Regions from separate parts of the Desulfomicrobium escambiense DSM 10707 genome, predicted to be linked through region 1. Evidence: predicted binding sites of a transcription regulator. Region 1 holds the regulator's gene; each other region holds the start of a gene.
The links. Region 1 encodes sigma-54, which starts transcription at its own class of promoters, with help from an activator protein. Its sites were predicted from a motif close to CTGGCACGGNNNNTGCTT; they were not measured.
Positions count from the first base shown of each region.

Region 2: G394_RS0107945 (PEP-CTERM sorting domain-containing protein) is a predicted target of sigma-54. The motif match lies at 1,477-1,494, and genes of this name have one in related genera.
Region 3: G394_RS20925 (PEP-CTERM sorting domain-containing protein) is a predicted target of sigma-54. The motif match lies at 1,804-1,821, and genes of this name have one in related genera.
Region 4: flgB (flagellar basal body rod protein FlgB) is a predicted target of sigma-54. The motif match lies at 2,113-2,130, and genes of this name have one in related genera.

Region 1 is NZ_AUAR01000027.1:15,726-18,930, forward strand. Features, by position in the region: gene G394_RS0115385 (PTS sugar transporter subunit IIA) at 1-221, opposite strand, end outside; gene hpf (ribosome hibernation-promoting factor, HPF/YfiA family) at 226-768, opposite strand; gene rpoN (RNA polymerase factor sigma-54) at 835-2,265, opposite strand; gene lptB (LPS export ABC transporter ATP-binding protein) at 2,378-3,100, opposite strand; gene G394_RS0115405 (LptA/OstA family protein) at 3,097-3,205, opposite strand, start outside.
Region 2 is NZ_AUAR01000007.1:57,534-60,738, reverse strand. Features, by position in the region: gene G394_RS0107950 (ThiF family adenylyltransferase) at 1-441, opposite strand, end outside; gene G394_RS0107945 (PEP-CTERM sorting domain-containing protein) at 550-1,410, opposite strand; gene G394_RS0107940 (efflux RND transporter permease subunit) at 1,640-3,205, opposite strand, start outside.
Region 3 is NZ_AUAR01000030.1:1,587-4,791, reverse strand. Features, by position in the region: gene G394_RS0115700 (dihydrofolate reductase family protein) at 113-649, shown strand; gene G394_RS0115695 (ZIP family metal transporter) at 800-1,615, shown strand; gene G394_RS20925 (PEP-CTERM sorting domain-containing protein) at 1,875-2,540, shown strand; gene G394_RS0115690 (hypothetical protein) at 2,757-3,077, shown strand; gene G394_RS0115685 (EF-hand domain-containing protein) at 3,193-3,205, shown strand, end outside.
Region 4 is NZ_AUAR01000002.1:76,651-79,855, reverse strand. Features, by position in the region: gene fliF (flagellar basal-body MS-ring/collar protein FliF) at 1-807, opposite strand, end outside; gene fliE (flagellar hook-basal body complex protein FliE) at 833-1,156, opposite strand; gene flgC (flagellar basal body rod protein FlgC) at 1,193-1,630, opposite strand; gene flgB (flagellar basal body rod protein FlgB) at 1,630-2,040, opposite strand; gene G394_RS0102165 (tetratricopeptide repeat protein) at 2,292-2,849, shown strand; gene G394_RS0102160 (IMP cyclohydrolase) at 2,973-3,205, shown strand, end outside.

The DNA of each region.
Region 1 (3,205 bases):
CCGAGGCTGTCCAGCTTCCCGTGGGGGATGGCGATGCCGTCGCCGATGCCCGTGGTGCCGAGCAGTTCTCGGTCCATGAGCACCTGGGCCACGCGATTGGCGTCCACGCCGGGAAATTTGGCCGGAAGCGACGAAACGAGTTCGGCCAGGACCTCCTTCTTGGTCCTGGCCGAAAGGTCGGGAATGATCAGGTCCTTGTCCAGATATTCGGCAAGCTTCATGCCCTTATACCCCAGGGTCGATGAGGCCGAAGTCGCCGGTCTTGCGGCGGTAGATGACATTGACGCGTTCGTTCTCGGCGTTCAGGAAGACGAGGAAGTCGTTCTCCGTCTTGCCGAGCTGCATGGCGGCCTCTTCGACGACCATGGGTTTGGGCTCGAAGTGGTCGGTCTGCTGGATGCTCTGTCTGCGCTTGCCCGTGGTGTCCTCGTCGAAGCTGATGACGTCCATGCGCACGGTCTCGCCACCGGCCTTGCGCTTGCTCTTGTCCTTGTCGCGGATCTTGCGCATCTGGGCCTCGAGCTTGTCCCACACCATGTCCACGGTGGAGTACATGTCCTCGCTGTCCTCGCGGGCGGAGATGTGCACGTTCTTGCCGGTCAGGACGACGTCGGCGATATGGCGGAATTTCTCGACTTCGAGATTGACCTGCAGTTCGGCGTCAGGGGTGCCGGCCATGAATTTGCCGAGCTTGCCGAAACGGTCCTTGGCGTACTTGCGCAGGTGGTCGGAAGGGTCGAAGTTCTTGAAGTTGAAGACAATCCTCATGGAATCCTCCTCGTCAGTTGAGGGTCAACCCCGCGTCTTCCCCGAAGGGCGGCGAAGGGTGGGATATCAAAACACCTGCTTGCGCTTGGATGAGGACTCGATGCCCAGAACGGCGCGGTATTTGGCCACCGTGCGGCGGGCGATGTTCACATCCAGCTTCTCCTTGAGCACCGCTGCGATCTTCTCGTCGCTGTAGGGGTGCTTAGGGTCTTCCTCGCTGACCATCTTCTTGATGATGGCCTTGACGGATTCGGAGCCCACCTGGGTGCCGTCGTCCATCTCCAGCGCGGAATTGAAGAAAAATTTCAGCTCAAAGATGCCGTGCGGTGTGGCCACGTACTTGCTCGTGGTGATGCGGCTGACCGTGGACTCGTGCATCTCGATGTCGTCGGCCACGTCCTTGAGGATCAGGGGCTTTAGCTTGGTCACGCCGTGCTCGAAGAAGGCCCGCTGAAACCGCACGATGCTCTCGACCACCTTATACAGGGTTCTCTGCCTTTGGTGCAAGCTCTTCATGAGCCACATGGCCGAACGCATCTTGTCGTGCAGGTACTCCCGGTCCGGGCCCTTCACCGCCAAGTTCGTGTCTTCCATGTAGTAGGGGCTCAGCTGCAGCTTGGGCAGGCCGTCGTCGTTCATGACGATGACGAAATCGCCTTCGTACTCGTAGACGAAGACGTCGGGGCTGACGAAAACGGTGTTGTCGCTGCCGTAGCTCGCGCCGGGCATGGGGTCCAGGGTCTGGATGATGTCCAGGTAGGCCTTCAGGTCCTCCATCTGGATCTTGAACTTGCGCAGGAGCGGCTTGTAGCGGCGCTTCTCGATGTCTTCCAGGTGCTCGTCGACCAGGGAGATGAGGATGGGGTCGTCCTGGCCCAAGACCTCCAACTGGATGAGCAGGCACTCCTTGGGGGAACGGGCGGCCACGCCTACCGGGTCGAAGCGCTGCAGTCGGTACAGGACGGACTGGACCAGGGCCAGGGGCGAGAGGGTCTCGGAGGCGATCTCCTCGGCGCTGGTCGTCAGGTAGCCCAGGGAGTCCAGGTTGCCGATGATGGCCTCGCCGATGGCCTCCTCCTCTTCGGTTATGTTGGAGAGGCAGAGCTGCCACAGAAGGTGGCCTTCCAGGGAAGGCTTGCCCGAGAGCCTGGCCTCGTAAGACATCATCTCTTCGAGGGCCTCGGTCTCCTTGAACTGCACCTGCTTGGTCGTACTCGAAAAGTCGCCGAGGTAGTTCTCCCAGTCGGCGTTGCGCATGAGCTCGGCGTCGTCGAAGGACACGTCGGCCCGCTGCTCGGCGGGCGGGGCCTGGGCTTCGACCTCCTCGGAGAGTTCCCGCGGCGCTTCCTCAAGCATCGGATTTTCCAGCAGTTCCTGCTGAACGGCTTCGAGGAGCTCGAATCGGGAGAGCTGAAGCAGCTTGATGGCCTGCTGCAGCTGCGGAGTCATGACCAGCTGCTGCGTCAGCTTGAGGTTCTGTCGAAGTTCAAGGCCCATAGTGTCTCTGTCGTCTACGCGTAAGATGCAGTGTTGTCGTCGGCGGATTCATCCAGCAAAGACTTTGCCACAGAAGGCAGGTCGTGGCAATCCTTGGGAAATCGGCACGCCGCTAAAGGCTGAAACCCTCGCCGAGATAGACCTTGCGCGCCCCGGGGTCGGCGACGATTTCGTCGGGGCTGCCGCTCAGGATGATGCGGCCGTCATACACCAGATAGGCGCGGTCGCAGATCTGCAGGGTCTCGCGCACGTTGTGGTCGGAGATGAGCACGCCGATGCCCTTGGCCTTGAGGCCCTCGATGATGGTCTGGATGTCGTCCACGGCCAGGGGGTCGATGCCGGCGAAGGGTTCGTCCAGCAGGATGAACTTCGGGTCGCGGATCAGGGCGCGGGCGATTTCGAGCCTGCGCCGCTCGCCGCCGGACAGGTAGGCCGCCTGCTGGTCCTGCAGGCGGGTGATGCCCAGTTCATCTAGGAGCCTGTCGGCCGTGCGCTTCTGCTCCTCGGCCGTGCGGCCGGAGTATTCCAGGATGAGCTGCAGGTTCTGGCGCACGGTCAGCTTGCGGAAGATGGAGCTTTCCTGGGGCAGGTAGCTCATGCCCAGGCGGGCGCGCTTGTGCAGGGGCCAGCGGGTGATGTCCACGCCGTCGAGGGTGACCTCGCCGCGGGTGGGCGTGACGATGCCGGCAAGCATGTAGAAGGTCGTGGTCTTGCCGGCGCCGTTGGGGCCCAGCACGCCGACGACCTCGCCCTGGCGCACGTCGAGGTCGATGTCGCGGACAACGTCCCGGACCCCGTAGCGTTTGGCCAGCTGGCGGCCTGACAGGGTCGTCACGGCTTGAGCTCCTTGGTGTCGGCCGGGGTGTTGAAGATGGCCTCGACCCGCTGCTTGCCGCCCAGGACTTCGCTGCGGTTCTCCCGCATGTAGAGCTTGATGACT
Region 2 (3,205 bases), on a different contig from region 1:
TTCGAACTGGAAAAAATCGAGGCCGTCGAGGACCGCGTCGACTCCGCTCAGGAATCTGGCCATGTTATCCATGGTCAGGCCGTCGGAGAACGGGTCGATGGACACGAATGGGTTGATGGCCAGGGCCTCGCCGATCATGACCTCGAGCTTGGGGCGGCCGAAGGCCGGCACCTTGGCCCCGGCCTGCCGGTTCACGTTGGCCGCCTCGAAGACGTCGAAGTCCGCCAAGTTGAAATTTCCGATGCCAGTGCGCACGAGGTTGAGCAGGTGGACGCCGCCGACCCCGCCCATGCCGGGTATGGCCACCCTGGCCCCGGCCAGGCGTTCCTGTTCTCCGGGCGAGAGCAGGCCTATGTTGCGGGAAAATGCGACGTCATGGTAGGCGGCGGGGTCAAGGTAGCCCAGGGCGCTCAGATGTTCCAGATGCTCGTTTCGCTTCACGGTCGGCCCCCTGGTTTTGCTGTCGGCGTACGAAAAATGCCGGGAATTGTGAGCACGAAAAGCCGGGAAGAGAGTCTCTTCCCGGCTCGGCAGAGCGATGAGGCAACGTTACTCAGCTTTGCGGCGGCGGGCCATGAAGCCCAGCCCCAGCAGTCCGGCACCGAGGAGTATCACGGTCGTCGGTTCCGGGACAGGCGCATGGCGGACCGTTCCGGAATTCTCAACGGTCAGGTTGAGTGCGATCGGAATCTGGTCGCCGTTAAGGATCGGGACGGCGGTCAGCAGGTTGGCGTTGATGTCGGCATACCCGAGGATGGAACTCAGATCCGTGAGTTCCTTTCCGTCGATGTACCAGAAGTTGTCGAGGACGCTGGCAAATCCCATGGTGAAGCTGAACGCGCCGTTGAGTTCAGCGCCTTCGTCCAGAAGGAATCCTGTGGCGCCGGCCTTGATCAGGTCGAACGTGGCCAGGGTGTATTCCGGGGCGCCTGCAAGGTCCGTGGAGGCGTACAGGGAAACGCTGCCGACCCCAGGAGTGAAGATGATGTCGTAGGTGTTGCCCACCACATTGTCGATGTAGCCGGCAAGGCCTTCGAATTCATAGTAGATGTATGCAGGGATATTCTGAAGGACATCGTCGATGGTCACGAATTTTCCGAAAAATGACGCGGTGCCGTCCTTGGTGACGATGCCTAACGCTCCGTATTCGGTGAAGGTGTCACCATTGGAGAGCATATGGTCGGCACCGAGATCCTGCAGGATGTGGGACTTGAAGGGGAAGTCCTCCCCGGCGTTGGTGATGCCGATGACCTCATCGTAGGTGATGTTGTCCAGAGGTGTGATGCCTCCGACATAAGCGTTATAGCCGATGGTGCTCAGATCCCACATCACCGAGGAATACGCCCACGCACTTCCGCAGAACAGGGTGGCCATAAGGGCCAGGAATGCTATTTTTTTGAATTTCAGCATAAAACCCTCCTGAAATCTGAAAAAAAAGTTAATATCCGGCTTAAGCCAAGCGCCTTTGTCACGAATCAGCATATTCTGTTCCATTTGCTCAATATTCGATATTCATTGAATAAAATTTTGAATTTGATGCGGCGATCCAGGACTTCTGTAAGGTCCGTCGACAAGCCGGGGTCGCGATATTTTACACCGCTCCGGAAGCGTCGGAAGCACGTTGATCGGCAGAAACGAGTCAGGAGGATGCGGGACGCCTGGAGAGGATGAAGGCGGGCAGCACGACCATGTCGCCGACCCAGGCGGTGAGCATGATCACGGCGCTTAGACCGCCGAAGCTGATGGTGGGTACGAAGCTACTCAGGACGAGGACGCCGAAGCCGATGACCAGGATGATGGACGAGGAGCAGATGCCCAGACCCTTCTCCAGCGTGACCGTGCGCAGCGCCTGGGGTATGGGCGTACCCCGGCCGCGTTGCGCGTTGTATTCGGTCAGGAAGTGGATGGTGTCGTCCACTGCGATGCCCAGGGCGACCACGGAGATGAGGGCCGTCGACGTGTTCAGGGGGATTCCGAGGGCGCCCATGAGGCCGAAGTTCAGCACGATGGGGAAGATGTTGGGCACGAGGCTCAGCGCACCGCTGCGCGCCGAACCCAGGGCCAGGAACATGATCAGCGTGATCACGGCGGCGGCCAGCGCCAGGCTCTCGACCTGTCCCCAGACCAGCGCGTCGATGGTGTTGACGTCCTGAACCGCCCGCCCGGTGATGCGTATACTCAAGTCTGCTGTTGCGTAGCGGGCGAGGAACCCGCGCAGGGCGTCGATGATCCTGGCCTGCCCCGCGGAGCTGTGCTCGGAGATGCGTAGGAGGATGCGGGCGTGGTCGTAGTCGGAGGTGACGAACTCGCCGAGTTCGTCCGAATCGTACAGCAGCAGGTATTGGGAGACGAGTTCCCTGCTTTCCGGAATGGCGTGGAACCGGCTGTCCTCGTCGTGGAAGGACATGTTCATGTCCTTGAGGAAGTCCACCATGGACATGGTCTTGTCCACCCCCGGCAACGCGCTTGCGAAGCCCTGAATGTCCTGGATCACGGCCAGGCTCTCCGGTTCACGGAACGCGTCGCGCCGCGGGGACCGTATGGAGACGTCCACGGTGCCCACTCCGCTCAGGTGCTCTTCGACGTAGCGCAAATCCTGCCGCAACCGGCTTGACTCCTTGAAATACTCCAGCAGGTTGGTTTCCACCCGAATTGTCGCTGCAAAGCCGACGGCCACGGTCACCAGCAACGCCGCGGACAGGGCTATGCGCCGGGGTCGGGCTTCGATGAAATCCGAGAGCCGGGACAGGAAGACATTAAGCCCCTTTGCCTTGAGGCTGTGGATGAAGACGGATTCGGGCCTGCACAAGAGCAGCAGGGGAGGCAGCAGCAGGAAGGAGAAGGCGAACTCGAAGAGCATGCCGGCCGAGGCCAGCCAGCCGAACTCCTTGATGGGCGGTATGTCGCTCACGATCAGCGAGATGAAACCCACGGCCGTGGTCAGGCTGGTCAGGAAACAGGGGACGATGACCCTCTGCAGCACGTGCTCCATGGCCCCGGCCGGGTCGAGTCCGCTTTCGAGCAGGCTCCTGTCCAGATGGGAGAAGATGTGCACCGAGTCTGCCAGAGCCAGGGCCATGACCAGCGGGGGCACGATGGTCGTCACGTTGTTCAGCGTGACGCCCATGAGCGGGAACAACCCCATGGTCGTACCCGTGCAGACGGAGATGTTGATCACGGCCAGGATGGTCAGGCGTACGCTGCG
Region 3 (3,205 bases), on a different contig from region 1:
GGGAGGGCAATGGGGTCAGACTCACCCTTGTCTCGCCAATGCACAGAGGCTAACGTCCCGCATACTGCCTCAACGTGTATCACGTCTTCATTGTTCAAAAAAGGAAAACGCCATGATCACTGCGCATGTGTTCATCGCCGTCAGCTTGGACGGTTTCATCGCCCGGCACGACGGAGACATAAGTTGGCTGTTGCAGAGGGATGATCCGGAAGAGGATCATGGCTACACGGATTTCATCGCCGACAAGGACGCCATCGTCATGGGACGAGGGAGCTATGAAAAGGTCGCCACCTTCGACAAATGGCCCTATGACCGTCCCGTCATCGTACTGTCGAAACAACTCGCCGGATCCAGAGTCCCCGAGGAACTGAAGGGCAAACTTCAGTTTTCCGGTCTTGACCCCAGGAAGTTGCTGGAGGATTTGCCGGGACGAAACATTCGCCGGGTTTATGTCGACGGCGGACAGGTGATACAGTCTTTCCTCCGGGACGGACTGATCCATGACATGGTCATCACGACTGTCCCGGTTCTGATCGGCGGCGGAAAACCTTTGTTTGGGGATCTGGCGCAGGACATTGACCTGGAACTGGTGTGTAGCCGAACATTTCCTTCCGGTCTCGTTCAATCCAGTTACCGTATACTGAAGTGACTTGCGAACGTGAGACTTCAGAACTGTTGATTTGTATGTTGGGATTTTACATAGTCTGTTTTTCGTGCTTGGGTGACGTATGCGGTGCTCACGTGCACTGAATCCTGCGTCTTATCAATTTGATCCGAATATTTCTTGGGAGGCGCGAGAATGCAGGAATTCTTCTTGAACCTGAATCCCGTAATCCAGGCATTGCTGGCAACCCTTTTTACGTGGGGTGTGACCGCTGCAGGGGCTGCCTTGGTATTCCTGGGCAGAACGGTCAATCAAAGACTGCTTGACTGCATGATGGGTTTCGCGGCCGGAGTCATGATTGCCGCCAGTTTCTGGTCGCTCCTTGCCCCCGGCATAGAGATAGCCGAGCAGTTGGGCCAGACGGCTTGGCTCACGGCGGTCATCGGCTTTCTCGGTGGCGGCGTATTCATGCGCCTCATCGACATATTTCTGCCGCACATTCATCCGGGCATGTGCGTCACGGACGCCGAAGGCGTGAAGACATCCTGGCAGCGCAGCACTCTGCTCGTTCTGGCGATCACACTGCACAACATCCCTGAAGGTTTGGCCGTGGGTGTGGCCTTCGGCGCGGTTGCCGCGGGCTTGCCTTCGGCGACCATCGGCGGTGCGGTGGCGCTGGCACTGGGAATCGGCATCCAGAACTTCCCTGAAGGCACGGCCGTATCCATGCCGCTGCGCCGTGAGGGTCTCAGCCGTTGGAAGAGCTTTGTCATGGGCCAGTACTCCGGCTTGGTCGAACCCGTCGCCGGCGTGCTCGGCGCACTCTTCGTGCTCAGGATGCAGGAGCTGCTGCCGTATGCCTTGTGTTTCGCCGCCGGGGCGATGATCTTTGTCGTCGTCGAGGAACTCATCCCTGAATCTCAACGAAAACCCGAACATATCGATCATGTGACCATGTCAACCATGGGTGGCTTCGCGATCATGATGATCCTGGATGTGGCGCTGGGGTGACGGCCGATTTCATAAGGCGAGTGGGGCGGATCTACCCTTGTCCCCGGGCAGACAGGAAGCGGGGATTGAGTCCAGCTATTTGTTTGCCCGTCATGCCGCATGGTTATCTTCTCAGTCACATGTCGAATTTCTTTACAGATCGACAATCTGCAAGCAAAGCATATCATACAAATCAATATGTTGTAAAGCTGGCACGGAACGTGCTTAAAGCAAACTTCATTGCACCCTGTGGCTCACACTTGTTAGATTCGGAGGTCATATGAAGTTCCTGCCCAAGTTCCGCGCTCTATTGGCCCCTGCAGTCGTCATGCTCCTGCTCGGCGCCAATCCTGTTTCAGCTGCTTTGCTTACATACACAGAACCAATGACTGGTTTTACGTACAACTCCGATACGGTATCGGCAGCTTTCAATTCAGCACTTGGCAGTCCATACACATACATCAGTTTTAGCGCAGCATCGAGCAACGATGGCACAAGTTATTCTCCGCTCGTCACTTTTTCGACCAAAGTCGGCACCTTCGGTGGTTCCGATACGGGAAACGTCAACTTCAGCAATGAGATCGGACCCTTCGGCAGCTGGGATGGCATCTTGAATATAGATTTCAATGGCGCATATGTATCCGCCGTTGGGTTCGGATTAGTTGAATTTGATACTGCTGTAGAGGAAATTCGTGTTTACGACGACAGCAATGCGTTGCTTGGCACCTTCAACAATCAGCTACTGAATGACATGTTCAGCTTGTGGGGAGTGTCTGCATCGGCAGGTGAGCGCATAGGGCATATAGAACTTGATGGTAACTTCTTCGCGATTCAAGATATTGCATTCAGCTCAACGGTAAATAGCGTGCCAGAACCAACTTCAGTCGCTCTTCTTGGGCTTGGCCTGGTTGTATTGGCGTTTTCTCGGCGCAATACCAATTCATAGCAAGCGCATCAACTCGGTAAAAAAAGAAGCGGGGCGTATGCCCCGCTTCTTTTTGTCGAGCCGACATGGATTCTGCTAAACCCAGTCCTGGAAAAAATCTTTGTGCGACAGGATTGCATTACTCACCAGTGAGTAATATCATTCGAATAGCGGAACTATTCAGGATGAAGCGCATTCTTTCGAAATGGACCATTTTGACACGAGAGGGTACGGAACATGTCCAGCATCGCGTCATTCTTTGGGTCGAGTTTCTTTTTCATTCCTTTCATATACTTTCCGATCTATATCTATGTGGAAAGAAAATTCAGCAATCATGTCACGTTTCAATACTCGCTGAAAATATTCACCGTGCTGGGCGGATTTTTCACAATCATCTACGCCTTCACCGCACCTCTTGAGTTCTCGGTGCTCATGCCGGGTCGTCCCGGGATGAAAAATGATGTGCCGGCCTCCATCTTTCTGATGATCGTGGGCGCCGCAATGATGACGCTTCCGTTGTACAGCAAGCATATCAGATTCTCGAACAAGATTGATTAGAGTGACATTTGCTCACCGAAGCGGTCGGACGTAGCTTGGCTGTCTCCCGGCATGTTGTTGCGACGTGCTGGCGTTCTGGCATGTGTGTTGCTTGAACGCTCGGAGGAGGCAAATCATGCGTGTCAGTT
Region 4 (3,205 bases), on a different contig from region 1:
GGCGTTGACCCGGGCGATGACCCGGCCGGGGCCGACGATGGGCACCAGAAGCTGCTCGATGCGTTGTTCGAGGCTGCGCTGCAGGCCCGTCTGGTATTCGAGCTGCGTGGACGTCATGCCCGTCATGTCCGTGTCGGACTTGGGCTCGTACAGGACCTTGCCCCGGCTGTCGGCCAGGGTGATGTGTTCGGCCGTCATGCCTTCGACGCTGGTGGACACCAGGTTGACGATGGCCTGGACCTGCTGGGACGAAAGGGAGCGGCCGCCTTTGAGCTTGAGCATGATGGCTGCCGACGGCGGGGCCTGCTCCTCGACGAAGAGGCTCTTGCTCGGCAGCACGAGATGCACTCGGGCGTTGTCGACTTCGGCCAGCTCCGAGATGGTGCGCGACAGTTCGCCCTGCAGGGCGCGCTGGTAGTTGATGCCCTGCACGAAGTTGGTCTGGCCGATGTTGTTCTCGTCGAAGAGCTCGAAGCCCACGCCCTGGCCGTGCAGGGAGCCTTCGCCGGCCAGCTTGAGCCGGGCCTCGTAGACCTGGTCCGCGGGCACCAATATGGCCGTCCCGCCTTCGGAGATCTGGTAGGGGATCTTCTCCTTCTGCAGGTAGCTGACCACGCTGGCGGCGTCTTCCTGGTAGAGCTGGCTGTAGAGGACCTTGTAGTCGGTTCTGTTCATCCAGAAGATCATGCCGAAGAACGTGACGATGAGCGAGGCCAGCAGCCCTCCGAGGAGGATGCGCTGGGCCAGGGATTTGTTGGTCCAGAAGTCCGTGGCCTTGGCCAGAGTGGTCTGCAGAAATGGGGGCATGGTGCGTCCTCGTTGCGATTACGGATCAGAACTGCATCCGCATGAGTTCCTGGTAGGCCTGCATGACCTTGTTGCGCACGGCCGAGGTCATGTCCATGGCCAGTCCGGCCTTCTGCAGGGAGATCATCAGTTCGTGCACGTTCTGGGATTTGCCCGAGGCGAAATCCTGGATCATGCGCCCCTTTTCGGCCTGCATGTCGTTGACCGTGGCCAGGGACTCCTCGATGGTCTCGGCGAAGGACCGTGTCGCCTCGGCCGTGGCGCCCTTCTTGGCGCCGAGCCCCTTGGGATTGTTCAAAAGCTCGCTGGCCGCGGAATAGGCCTTGATGGCCATCGGTGACACCGCCATGGAACTCCTCCTTCGTGCTATCCGTCAGTGTGTGGCCTAGCGGCCGATTTCCAGGGCCTTGGTGAACATGTTCTTGGACGTGGTGATGGTCGAGACGTTGGCCTCGTAGGCGCGCATGGCCTGGAGCATGTTGGTCATCTCCTCCACCACGTTGATGTCCGGGTAGCTGACGTAACCTTCCTCGTTGGCGTCAGGGTGTCCGGGCTCGTAGACCTGCTTCAGGGGCCTGCGGTCGTTCTGGATGGATTCGACCCGCACGCCCTTGACGTCCTGGTCCAGGGCCGCGTTCATGGCCTTGGAGAAGGGGCTGTCAACCTCGGTCTCCTTGAAGATGGCTTCCTTGCGGCGGTAGGGGCCGCCGCCCACGGTCCTGGTGGTCTTGGCGTTGGCCAGGTTCATGGAGATGACGTTCAAATGGGTGCGCTCGGCCTTGAGGGCGGACGCGCCGATGTCGATGGATGTCATGAAGTCCATTATTTGCCTCCATCCTGTATGATCTGCTTCATGCCGGCGAAATTCTTCTGCATGACCGTGGTCAGGGCGCTGTAGAGCAGGTTGTTCTTGGCCATGGCCGCCATTTCCGTGTCCAGGTCCACGTTGTCCACGCCCTGGATGACCCTGGGCGTCAGGGATTTGGTCACGCTGGCTTCGGTCTGTTCCGGCGAGAAGGGCGCCGGGAAATGGTCCGGATGCGTCCTGGCCATGGCCCCGCCCTCGGCCAGTCCCAGGGCGGCCTGCAGGTCCTTTTCGAACTCCAGGTGCCGCGCCTTGTAGCCGGGCGTATTGATGTTCGCCATGTTGGCGCTGACGATGTTTTGACGCTGGAGCTGGAAATCCATGACCTTGGCCGTCAGATCCAGGTGTTCAGGAAACAGGCTTTTCATCGGTAACCCCTTGTCATTCCGGCATGTGCTTGGCCGCGCAGCGGCGGAGCCGGGTCGTTGACGACGACGGTTTTGCAATGACCATTCCAGAAACGAGGAAGTCGGGATACGCGTGTTAATCCGGCATATTGGCAATGGAAATGGGGCGACGGGGCTCGGCGGCGATGGTGGTTCGCTCGGCTGGCATCAATGTTGCTTGGCGTCGGGTGGATGACAAAGCATACCCGATCTGACGACAAGGAGGAGGAACCATGAGTTCGCATCTGGATTACGAAATCAACAAGGAACTTGGCGAGTGCTATCTTTTCATGGGTGAGCTGGACAAGGCCGAAAGCTATTACCATAAGGCCGCGGGCAGCAACGGCGTCCACCCGGACCCGTATCTGGGTCTGGCGACCATCGCCGTGCAGCGCGGTGACCTGGACCAGGCCATGGCCATGTACCGCAAGGCCGACGGCATTTCGTCCTCGGACAAGTCCCTGGCCGGCATGGGCCTCATCTGCGTCCAGCAGGGCCGGCATGAGGAGGCCTTCGACCTGCACGGCCGCGCCCTGACGGCCAACCCCGAAAACCTCATCGCCCTTTTCGGGCTCGTCCAGACGGCCCACATGCTGGGCCGCACCGGCGAGGCCATCGCTCCCCTGGAGCACTACCTCGAACTCAACCCCGGCAAGAGCGAGGTGCGCTACGCTCTGGGCGGCTGCCTGACGACCTGCGGCCGGCCGGACGAGGCCAAGGCGCAGCTGGAACGCCTGCTGGAGATGGATCCCGCCTACGGACCGGCGGCCGAGCTCCTGGCCCAGCTCTAGAGCGGTTCCGGTTCCCCTCCGACGCGGTCGGGTCCCCGGGTTTCGGGGCCCGACCGCGCTGTTGCATATTGCGGTCAAAGCTGGCAGTGCACGGCGAACATTCTTTTCGTGAGGGGAAATACCATGAACATGCTGCCTATACGCCGGGCCATCCTGAGCGTCACAGATAAATCCGGACTCGATGACTTTGCGCGATTTCTCCAGGAGCAGGGCGTCGAGCTCGTCTCCACCGGCGGCACGCGCAAGAAGCTCGTCCAGGCCGGCCTCAAGGTCCGATCCGTCAGCGACGTGACGGGCTTCCCGGAAATCCTCGGCGGCCGCGTCAAGACCCTGCATCCGCACGTCCACGCCGGCAT